Regions from separate parts of the Paenibacillus barengoltzii G22 genome, predicted to be linked through region 1. Evidence: riboswitches for the same ligand, from Rfam matches in the RefSeq annotation. Region 1 holds a riboswitch; the other holds the start of a gene.
The links. Region 1 has a riboswitch for thiamine pyrophosphate ahead of C812_RS15970 (ABC transporter substrate-binding protein). Riboswitches for the same ligand answer to the same signal wherever they lie in the genome.

Region 1 (5,951 bases):
GATTCGCCACCAGCACATAGTCGTCCAGGACGGCGAAGTTCCGCGGCCAGCTGCCCCCCACACTCGTCCATTCCGGGTCCTCGAGGCGACCGGTGTGCCGATCGATGCGGAAACGGACAATGCTGTCATGTCCGCGGTTGGAGCCGTATACGTAACGTCCGTCCGGCGAGAAGTGAATATCGGCCGGATAGTTTTCCCCGCGGAAATCATCCGGCAGGGAGCTGACGTGCTGGATCGCCTCAAGCCGCCCCTCCACCGGATCGAAAGTATATGCCGTCATTGTATTGTTCAACTCGTTCATGCCGTAAGCAAACCGTTCCGACGGATGGAGCACGAAATGCCGTGGACCTGTCCCCGGCGGCAAATGGGTTACCCCGTGCTTTACTAGCCGTCCGCACTCCAACCGATAGATCACTATCTGGTCGGTTCCCAGGTCAGAGACGAAGGCGAACCGTCCATCATGGCTAGGCACAATGCTGTGAGCATGAGCCGATTCCTGGCGCTCCTGGTTTACACTACTTCCCTCATGGCGGATCAGGGCCGTCATTTCTCCTAACGACCCATCCGCTTCCAGTGCAAAGGCATTCACATGCCCGCTGGAATAGTTGGCGACCAGCAAAAACGGATCCCGCCCACATTTCAAAGCCAGATGGCACGGGTCGGCCCCATGCGTTGCCCGTTCGCTGTGCAACATCGTCAGCTTCCCATCCTTAGGATCAACCGCAAATCCAGCAACCTGCCCTTCGGTCTGTTCACTTACCGCATACAATCGCATACCCTTCGCATCGAAGGTCACAAAGGAAGGGTTGGTGAGGCCCGCAGTCTCGTGGATAACCCGCATCTCGCCGGTATCCCTCTGCAGCTCGCAGAGATAAATTCCGGGCTCCCCGCGATCAGCATAAGAACCCACAAAAAAGTGCCAATTCGGTCCAGCTTCCTTGCTCACCGATTTCTCTTCCTTCTCTTTCTCAAATTCATCCAGCATCTGCTTCACTTCAGACAACGGAAGCCGATCAAAAAACATCTCCACCTGTTTCTCTGCCCCGCTGTAGATCTGGTTCATCACGGCAGGGATGTTCGAGGAGATATTACAGGAAGAGTGTTCGCTGCCGGAACACCAGTTGGGATGCAGCGATCCTTGAGCGAAGATGCGGTACAAATCGCCGAGAGTAACCTGCGAAAGCTCGCACTTTAGCAAGTACCCGCCGCGGGCCCCTTCCTTCGTCGTCACCAGGTCGTGGCGGCGAAGCAGGCTGAGCACCTTACGTACACGGGCCGGATGGGTCGCGACGCTGCAGGCGATCTGTTCGCTATTGGCCATGCGATCCTCCTTGGAATCTAAATACAACAAGCAATGGACGGCGACCGTTAATTCGCTATTCATCTTCCTTCTTCCCCTTCCCTTACCAAGTTTGAAACAAGTGCAGACGAGTATGTTATAATGTTCTCGCGAATCGCTATTCGCTAGTCACTTTATTCCATTTCGCTAAATACTCAATATATACATACTATATACTTACAGAAAGGGAACCTCTATGAACCTAATGAATCCCTCTTATATGCAAGCCGCCTTTACCGTTGGTGCAATGGCCATGGCCGTCGCTGTTCTGTTTATCCGTCTGAAAGCCAGTCGTCGGCCTGTCACGGTGAAGAAAATCATCATTCCCCCGCTAGGAATGACAACCGGCCTCTTCATGTTTGTTGTGCCGGAAACGCACATTCCTCTCCTGTGGGGCGTAATCGCCTTCGCTTTCGGTTGGCTCCTGTTCTCCTATCCGTTGATTCGGACAACCAAGTTCGAGAACATCGGCGGCGAAATTTACGCGGAACGTTCCCGCAGCTTTATCTTTATCCTGATTGGACTGCTTGTCGTCCGTCTCTTGCTGCATGAGGCCGTAGAACAATACGTCTCCGTCATGCAAACCGCGGCGCTGTTCTTCCTGCTCGCTTACGGCATGATTATTCGCTGGCGGCTGTATATGCTCAAGCAATACCGGGCAATGACCGGGAATACCGCCTCCTCATGATTCACGAAACCGTTGCAGCACCTCAAACATATTAAATTTTCTATATAGATGCAATCCTTTTATGGAGATTTTATTTTTGCATCACTTTCCAATCTATCACCCGGATGAATACAACAACAGCCGTACTCGCATGAAGCGAATACGGCTGTTGTTGCTCACCGCGCTCTCCGATTCCGGCAGCAGCTTTCGCCTATGCCTTCTTGGACGACGATCTTTGATCGGAGCTTGGATTGCTCAGTTGAGGGAGCATGCGCATCCCCATGACCATCTCGGACGAGCAGAGCGGACATACGGGGCTATATTCAAAGGTGAAATTGTCCCGCATCCACCCGTTGCAGTCATCGCTAGTGCAGGTCCATACCGGCGTATTTTCCTCAGGAATTTCTTCTAACGTCTTTTTACGGTAGTTCATAAAATTCCCCTCCTCTTCAAGGTGAACGTTCCAACCAGGTGCATTGATGATTTTGTTGCAGTGTTATATGTATCATCAGAAGCGGACTTCTGAAGAATTAACCTCATTAATGATCTTTGCGAAGAAAAACTGCCCTTAATGCGAGCACGCATTAAGAGCAGTTTCTAACTAGCTTACAGTTTTACAACGTTCTCGGCTTGAGGGCCGCGGTTGCCTTGAACCACGTTGAATTGTACGCGTTGGCCTTCGTCGAGGGTTTTGAAGCCTTCGCCAGTGATCGCGCTGAAATGAACGAATACGTCATTTCCGCCTTCCACTTCGATGAAGCCAAAACCTTTCTCAGCGTTAAACCATTTTACTGTTCCGGTTTCCATGGGAGAATACCTCCTGTTTAAGATTAACATGATTCATTTTTTTAACAGAAGTCGTTCAAATAAAGGCTGACCCTTATTGAACATGCACCACTTGTATAAAAAAATTCACACATTGAAAAAAGTTCCAGTTTTAAAAAAGTGACACCCTTTTCAATGCGTGAATGATATCTTCTTTCAAAAACATGATTTGAACCTATTATAGCCTTTTGCCAGATAAAAAGCAAATCCCCTGTTTTTTCAAGCCTACCGGAAAGACTGGACAAATCTAACTAGTGAAAACTATAATGACAGATGTAATCTGCAGTCATATTGTTCAGGGGTGCTGGAATTGGCCGGCTGAGAGTGTATCCCTCCAAGATACTGACCCTTCAACCTGATCTGGATAATGCCAGCGTAGGGAGCCATACCATGGTGATGAACTTATTTTACATGTCATTTCCATTGCCTATCGCGTCCCGGATCCGGGACGTTTTTTTGTATCCGGAAGTTGGAAGTTACGCTTAAGGACGCACATCCAGGGTTATACCAAGAACAAGCTGCGGAAATTTACACCAACGAAGGAGAGTCGGAGTCGTGAAAGTTCAAGTACGTACCGCACTGGCCATATTTCTTGGTTGCTTGCTGCTGGTATTGTCCGCCTGCGGCGGAGCGAATGGGAATCGTGCCGGGACAGCGGAAGGCGGAAACCAAGGCGGACAAAATACCGAAGCCGCCGCACCCAATCCAGCCTCTAATGCAGAGCTGCAACATGTGAAAGTCGTGCTCGACTGGAGCCCTAACACGAACCATACCGGGCTTTACGTCGCCAAGGATCAAGGCTATTTCGCCGAGGAAGGACTGCATGTGGACATCCTCCTGCCTGGTTCCGGCGGCGCCGAAGCGATGGTGGCCTCAGGAGAGGTGCCGTTTGGCGTCAGCGTGCAAGAGAACGTGACGCAAAGCCGAATCCAAGGCGTCCCGCTCGTTTCGATTGCCGCGATCATTCAGCACAATACGTCCGGCTTCGCTGCCCCTGTCGAGAAGAACATCAAGTCGCCAAAGGACTTCGAGGGCAAAGCCTACGGCGGCTGGGGTTCACCGGTGGAACAAGCGGTGATCCAATCGATCATGGATCTGCAAGGCGCTGATGTCAACAAGGTGAAATTCGTTAACATCGGGGATGCTGATTATTTTACAGCGGTAAAACGGGATATTGATTTTGCCTGGATTTTCTACGCCTGGACGGGCGTTGAGGCCGAGCTGCGGGGCGAGCCGCTGGACATGTTGTATGTCAAAGATTTCTCCGAGAAGCTGGACTACTACACACCGGTACTCGTGACGAACGAGAAGACAATCCAGAATAACCCTGAGCTTGTAAAAGCTTTTATGCGGGCTGTGACGAAAGGTTATCAGTATGCGATCGACCATCCGGAAGAAGCGGCGCAAATCCTGCTAAAAGCTGTACCCGAGCTCGACAAAGACCTGGTGGTGGCCAGTCAAAAATGGCTCAGCCCGAAATACAAGGACGATGCTCCGCGCTGGGGCGAGCAAAAGAAAGAAGTGTGGCAGAACTATTCCGATTGGATGTTTGAACGCAAGCTCCTGGAGAAACCGCTTGATGTGGATGCCGCTTTTACCAACGAGTTTTTGCCAAGCGAATAACTACCTTTAATAATCTTTAATGCCAAAACTCTTATTCGAAAGGATGAACTTACCCATGCCAAACGCGTTATTAAGCATTCAAATCATTCCGAAAACGCCTAACGGTGAAGACGTCATTCCCTATGTAGACCGAGCCATTGAAATTATTCAAGCTTCCGGCGTCAAATATCAGGTGAATCCCCTGGAGACGACCATGGAGGGGGATCTCGACGAGCTGCTGACCATCGTGAAGAAAATGAATGAAGCCGTCATTGAATTCGGCAGCACGGGCATCATTTCGCAAATTAAAATTTGCTACAATCCCGAAGGCGTCAGCATGGATAAGCTGATCGAAAAATATCGGCCATGAATCTCCGCAGCCTTTGGCACAGCATATGGCCGCCCTTCGTGGCGGTCATCTTGTTTTTACTGATCTGGCAAGGCGCGACCGCCTGGTTCCACATCGAGAAATGGATTCTCCCCAGCCCGGTGGATATCGGTCGTGAAGCAGTTGCCGGTGCGGCCAGCTTGGGGGAACATACTTTAGCAACGCTGCGGCTGATGCTGATCGGTTTTGCCATCGGGACGCTTGTCGGCCTGCTGACGGCGTTTGTTCTGCATTATGTCCCGTTTCTGAAGGCATCGCTGTATCCGCTCATCATCTTAAGTCAAAACGTGCCCACCATTGCGCTAGCACCACTGCTGATGATCTGGTTCGGCTTTGGCATCCTGCCGAAGATTATCGTCATTACGCTCGTCTGCTTCTTCCCTGTCGCCGTGGCAGCCATGGACGGACTTAGCCGCACGGACCGGGCGATGCTTGATTATATGCGAATGATTGGTGCATCCAAGGCGGATATTTTCCGCAAGCTGGAGGTGCCCTATGCGATCCCCTCGATCATGTCCGGGGTGAAAATCGCCGCAACTTACAGCGTGATGGGGGCGGTCATTGCCGAATGGATTGGCGCAGACAAAGGCATTGGCTACTATATGATGCTGCAGAAGGCATCGTTCCGCACGGATAAGATCTTTGTCGCCATCGCCATCATCGTGGCCATCAGCCTGGCGATGTTCGCCTGTGTTGCATTGTTGGAAAAATGGCTTGTCCGCTATAAACCGGCGAACGACCGAAGATAGAGAAGCGAACGGAAAGGAAGGCTTGGTTTATGAGCGAAGCATCTACACCCAAAGATAACGCCACCCCCGCGTTGGAGGTTCGGCAGATTCATAAAACGTTCCGCGACCGGCGCCGGGAGGTTCCGGTGCTGCAGGACATTTCACTGCGAGTACCGGCCGGTGAATTCGTGTCGATCATCGGCCCCTCTGGCTGCGGCAAAAGCACGCTGTTCCACGTCATCGGCGGTCTGACCGCGCCGGATCATGGCGAGGTGCTCCTTCAGGGACGCCCGGTCACCGGACAGCGCGGACATATCAGTTACGTGCCGCAGCAGCCTGCGTTGTTCCCTTGGCGGACGATCGAGGAGAATGTTGTGTTGGCGCAGGAAATCGCCGGAGCCG
Region 2 (5,951 bases), on a different contig from region 1:
TGGTTCGGTTGGCGCTGCCGGGATTATTGTTTCGACGCTGCTGTTCATGTGGTTAGGGACAAAAATGATGATCTATGCCCATCGAATCCAGGCATTTTCGTACCAAGAGTTTAATGATCATTTGTTTGGCTCCTTGTTCGGCAAGGTTGCTAACTTCCTGACCCTGCTGATCTTGCTGGGGGTTACCGCCGTCATGTTGTCCGGCACCGGTTCAATCTTTGCTGAGCAGCTTCAGCTGCCTTATCAGCTTGGAATCATCGTGAGTATCGTCCTGAGCTATCTGGTGATGACACGGGGGATGAACGGTATCGTCGTGGTGAATGCGCTGGTCGTGCCGATGATTCTTCTATTTACGAGCTTAATCGCGTTTCGCGCAATTGAACCGGAAGGACTGTTTGGGATCACAGGCTTCCAGCTACAACAACTGGAAAGCTATAAGTGGGTGCTGAGTCCATTTGTGTATGCTGCGCTTAACTTTGCTTTTATCCAGGCTGTGTTGATTCCGCTGGGGAGCGAGATTCAAGAGGAGAGTACCTTAAAATGGGGCGGCTTCTGGGGCGGTATCGGGCTTGGCTCTATGCTGCTGATCTACCATATCGCATTGAATTCCCGTATGCCAGAAATGCTTGGCTACGACATTCCGATGGCCGAAATCGTCCAGGACCTCGGCCCGTTTCTGCATGTGCTGTTTCTGTTAGTGCTCTATGGCGAAATATTTACGACCCTGATCGGCAATGTCTTTGGCGTCACAAGACAGCTGCATAGCCTCTATAAGGTGCCTGAAAACATGACCATGGTGATGATCCTGCTTGCTTGCTTTGTGATCAGCCAGGCTGGTTTTACTTCTTTATTGACCTACCTGTATCCCATGTTTGGGTATATCGGGATGCTGCTGCTTTTTTTATTGGCGTTCCGACGGTTACCTCTCCGTTAACTTCCTCACGGAACCGATTTCCCGGCTCGTTTATACTTAGGAAAATCGACTATTTCCCGAGCAATAAAGCTGGTATTTAGCGATTCGCAACCTGTAGTTGACAGATTGCCAACTTCGCTTGGTCGATCGGTGACGGAGGAGCAGCTATGATGGAGGCGGGGTGATGAAGAATATGGATTTTGCAGATAAGCTGCAGAACTATCGGAGACAAAAAGGAATGTCCCAGGAAAAACTGGCGGAAGCGATCGGCGTATCACGCCAAGCGGTTTCGAAGTGGGAGTCGGGTCAGTCATACCCGGAAACGGATAAACTGATCGCATTATGCGAATTGTTTGAGGTTAGCATGGATCATTTGGTCCGGGGAGTGCCAACGGAAAAAAGGGAGCTTCCTCCGGAATCAAATGGATCGGCGATGTTCCGCTATCGATATCACTATGAATATAAAAGTGAAAGAACCTGGTTTGGCTTACCGCTTCTGCACATCAATGTGGGGCGCGGGATGTACGTCGCCAAAGGGATCATCGCGATCGGCAATATTTCCATCGGCGCTGTCTCCCTGGGGCTCATTGCGCTTGGCGGTTTAAGTCTGGGTGTGTTGGCGGCGGGGGTGATAAGTCTGGCTGCGATTGCCTTAGCCTTGATTCTAGCGTTGGGCGGCTTTGCGGCCGGTTTCATCGCAGCTGGAGGGGCCGCTGTTGGTGTGTTGGCTTTTGGCGGATTCGCCGTGGGCGTGTATTCCTTTGGCGGCCTAGCGATCGCATCGAGGATAGCCGTCGGAGGTTATGCCAGCGGGCACATTGCCATTGGGGATGCCGTCAGCGGAACGTATTCTCTGGCGATCCCAGACGGCGACTTTACCGGTGTTCCTGCTGAACAGGTGAGGGTTTTGATCAACCAGGAATATCCAAAGTTGTGGAAACCGCTGACAGAATGGATCGTTTCATTATTCCATTGATAGGATAAGTAGATGAGCCGGACATTTCCCTGGATATTAGGGAAGGTCCGGCTCGATTGATGTTTACCTTAGCCTTCAATAGGGACTAAGATATCCCAGTCTTTAAACACGGGCTGCAGCCCGTTTTGATAGAGCATTTCCCGAATCTCAGCCACGCTGCGCTCATCGGAAATTTCAAATTGCGGGGTGCCGCCCCCTTGGGAGTGGCCCCCAACGGCCGTGGATACACCAGCTGACATCTTGGTCACCCCAAGGCGAACCAGTCTGTCACGTAACCGGGCAGGCTCCCGGCTGGATAAGGTGATCCCGGCCCGCGGTAGAAAGAGACGGTAGGCGAGCATCACCTGTACCAAAGCCCGATCGGTCACCTGGGCATCCGGTTCGTAATCTCCGAGAAAAGGGCGGAAGCGCGGAATCGATAAGCTGATCTCACAACCTGGATACTTGGTTTGCAAATAATCCGCGTGCATGGCGGCAAAGAAGGCTTCCTGTCTCCAATCGTACAAGCCAAGTAATGCCCCGATATTCACGGCCCGGTAACCTGCAGCACATCCGCGTTCCGGGGCATCCAGCCGATTTCGATAATTGCGCTTGGGGCCTTTGATATGGAGTTTGGCATACGTTTCCCGGTGGTAGACCTCTTGGAATACCGTCAGGCTGTCTACGCCTGCCGCAGCTAGCTCCTGATATTCGGAGACAGACAGCGGGTTCACCTCAATGCCGATGGATGAAAAATAATTGCGCAGCACCTTCACGCAGTCTCTTAAGTATTCGACCGGGGAATCTTTGCGGGATTCACCGGTTAACAGCAGGATATGACGGATCCCGGTTGCCGCAATCGCTTCAGCTTCCCGTTCGACCTCTTGCATGTCTAATTTTTTTCGCGGAAAATCATAGATCGAACTAAAGCTGCAATACTCACAGTGGTTCACACAATAATCGGACACATACATCGGGGTAAACAATTGGATTACGTTCCCGAACTGGCTTTGGGTGATCTGCTGTGCCCGTTGGGCCATCTCCTCCAAATGTCGATCAGCCGCTGGTGACAGCAAGGCTAACAGATCCTCCGCATCAAGCTTAGGCCTGCTAAGCGCCCGCCTTACATCTGCATCGCTGTAACCTTGAAGCCGCTGTGGAAAGGGGAAGCCTTCCCAGGATTGGATTTTGTCATAGAAGCTCATCCCTTAGGCCTCCACTTCATCCAGAAATCCGGTTAGCGGGGAAGAGGCTACCGCGTTTTGCTCCACCGGTCCCAGCCCGGCCAGATGGGCTAATCTGCCGGCTATAACGGCTGCGCGGAACGCTTCAGCCATGCCCAGCGGATCGCGGGCGGTTGCAATCGCCGTATTTAAGAGGACAGCCGCTGCGCCCATTTCCATCGCTTCCGCTGCCTCTGACGGCTTGCCGATCCCGGCGTCTACGATCACCGGCAGGCCTGATTCCTCGATCAGGATCTGAATCAATTCCTTCGTCCGCAGGCCGCGGTTGCTGCCAATCGGTGAACCGAGCGGCATGACGGCAGCGGCTCCAGCATCCCTTAACCGGAGCGCGGCCGATAGATCCGGGCTCATATAAGGAAGGACTACGAAGCCTTCTGCGGCCAGTACCTCGGTTGCTTTAATGGTTTCCACGTTGTCTGGCAGCAGATAACGTTGATCCTGAATGACCTCCAGTTTAATCCAATTGCCCATATCCGCCGCTCTGGCCAGCCTTGCGATGCGGATTGCTTCTTCTGCGTTGCGGGCACCGGAAGTGTTCGGCAGCAGCGTCATATGTGGAGGAATATGATGCAGCAGATTTTCCTCCTCCCAATCGGGATTCACTCTTCTTAAAGCGACCGTGATGACTTCTGCTCCTGAACGTTCGATCACTTCGGGAATTAAGGTGTTGCGGTTATATTTGCCAGTACCGATAAAGAGACGGCTGGACAACGCCTTGCCGCCTATATGGAATAAGTCCTGCATAGGATCAACCTCCCCCAACAAAATGGACTAGCTCAATACGATCCCCATCCGATAACGGGGTCACGTCATAGTCTTCCTTTCGTACAACTGTACCGTTTAGTTCAACCAACAGCTTTCGGTCCTTCCATGGGGGCTCTGCTAATAAATCGGCCAGTGTGACACAGCTTTCGTTGATCGTCGTCTCTTTCCCATTCAGACGAACCTGCACGGGGTTCACCTCCTTTCCAGCCAAGCTGCCTGTATTGCCTTGCGATATGCTTGGGCCTCTTCCGCCGGGTCTGGTGCATGGAACAGGCTTGTCATGACGGCAACCCCTTGGGCGCCGCAGCGGATGACCTCTCCCGCATGGTCCGGACGGATGCCTCCTATGGCGATCACCGGAACCGGGCAAGCTTGAGCCGTTGCCGTGAGTGCTGCCAGTCCTCTGCCGGGAAGTCCAGGTTTGCTGAACGTATCGTATACATGACCGAACAGGCAATAATCCGCTCCATCTGCGGCGGCTTGCATCGCTTCTTCCGCCGAATGAACCGACCTGCCCAAGCGCATCCCAGTGGCTAACGGACGAGCGGCATCCACTGGAAGACTGTGGCCGGCTAAGTGGACATTCATGGCCCGAGCAGCCAAGGCGACGTCCAGCCGATCGTTCACGACAATTTGGGACAGCGGAATGCCGGCTTCCAGCATCTGTTGAATGACCTCCAGCTGACCTTTCGCCGTGAGCTGCTTATCCCGTACATGGATGTAATCCAGGTAGGGCAGGGCTCTGAGGGACACCCTGAGCAGTTCGGATATGTGAATGGGAGAGATAGAGATCAGATGCAGTTCGGGTGTGGTCAGTGTGATTTTTTGGCTCGTCATGTTCACCCCTCTGAGGTTCGATATGCAATGCAAAAAAGCCCCCTCCGCAAGGAGGGGGCTAGTTCAGCAACAGAAGGAATAAGCCTAAATAGACTTATGTTCTGGTTCATACATGCTTTACGCTCCACTTCCCTACGCAGGTCTTAACCCGTTCAGGTTCAAAGGGTCCGAATCTTGCGATTCATCTCAGCCTTGCGGCTCCCCTAGTGTCGATCGATATCCATTTGTCATGTTTACTATACACGGGGATCCAAATAATTACAACCGTTGAATTGGAATGGGTTATGCTGGCTGCTTTACCTCGTTTCCAAGAAATTTTCATGAAAATGTCACGATTTATCGCAAAAATAGCTGGTTTGTGATGTTTAATGAAATTGAAGCGAAACAAAAACATTCTCTATAATACGGTCGGAGTTTGATTGGGGGGAGTGATGAGATTGAAATGGACGATTGGTTTACGCAATCTCAAGACGGGGCTAGCCATCTGTTTGTGTGTGATCGTTGCAGCGTTATTGCGCCTGGAATATCCTTTTTACGCTGCGATCGCCACGACCATTTCCATGGAAAATTCAGTTGCCAACTCCTTTACGGCCGGGAAACATCGGACGATGGGGACGTTTGTTGGGGCGATTGTGGGTGCAGGCTTCGCCATGATTGAACCTGGGAACGCCATATATTGTGCGTTAGGGGTCATCGTCGTAATCTATGTCTGCAATCTGTTGAATTGGAATAAGTCGATATCCATCGGCTGTATCGTTTTTTTAGCCATTATGTTAAATCTTCAGCCGGGGGAAAGTCCGATTTTTTATGGGATTAACCGGATCACGGACACCCTGGTTGGGATTGCTGTTGCGGTGATCGTCAATTTGGTCGTCTTTCCTCCAAAACATGAGGCGGATTTGGAAAAGGCGCGTAAATCTGTCGCCAAGCGAATGGCTGACTTATATGGGCAGATTACTTCGTGTCGGGAAGCCGTCGATTTGAAGAGTTTTCGTGCGGAGCTGGCTTGTCTGGAGAAATATTATCAGCTCTGCAAAGAGGAATTCCATCTGACTCGAGATCTCAGTGAATCGATGGAGCACATCGGCAAAGAAATTGAATCCTATCGCCACATCTATGAGCATTTGGTGATTTTGCAGCAGCTGCTTGCCGAGCATCGACAGTTACTGGTCGAGGCTGATCTTGAACGGAGTGATTCCGTTGAGGCAAGAACCAGCAACGCAGAACAGCAGTACAG

Region 2: it holds a riboswitch for thiamine pyrophosphate, as region 1 does, so the genes downstream of both, C812_RS04005 (thiamine phosphate synthase) here and C812_RS15970 (ABC transporter substrate-binding protein) in region 1, are expected to answer to the same signal.

Annotation. Positions count from the first base shown of each region.
Region 1 is NZ_KE159654.1:212,036-217,986, forward strand. It holds gene C812_RS15950 (beta-propeller fold lactonase family protein) at 1-1,384, opposite strand, end outside; gene C812_RS15955 (CcdC family protein) at 1,536-2,027, shown strand; gene C812_RS15960 (cold-shock protein) at 2,218-2,439, opposite strand; gene C812_RS15965 (cold-shock protein) at 2,613-2,813, opposite strand; TPP riboswitch at 3,119-3,231, shown strand; gene C812_RS15970 (ABC transporter substrate-binding protein) at 3,387-4,454, shown strand; gene C812_RS15975 (MTH1187 family thiamine-binding protein) at 4,510-4,803, shown strand; gene C812_RS15980 (ABC transporter permease) at 4,800-5,570, shown strand; gene C812_RS15985 (ABC transporter ATP-binding protein) at 5,600-5,951, shown strand, end outside.
Region 2 is NZ_KE159652.1:854,274-860,224, forward strand. It holds gene C812_RS03980 (YkvI family membrane protein) at 1-934, shown strand, start outside; gene C812_RS03985 (helix-turn-helix domain-containing protein) at 1,098-1,889, shown strand; gene thiH (2-iminoacetate synthase ThiH) at 1,958-3,073, opposite strand; gene C812_RS03995 (thiazole synthase) at 3,077-3,856, opposite strand; gene thiS (sulfur carrier protein ThiS) at 3,861-4,064, opposite strand; gene C812_RS04005 (thiamine phosphate synthase) at 4,070-4,714, opposite strand; TPP riboswitch at 4,827-4,929, opposite strand; gene C812_RS04010 (FUSC family protein) at 5,146-5,951, shown strand, end outside.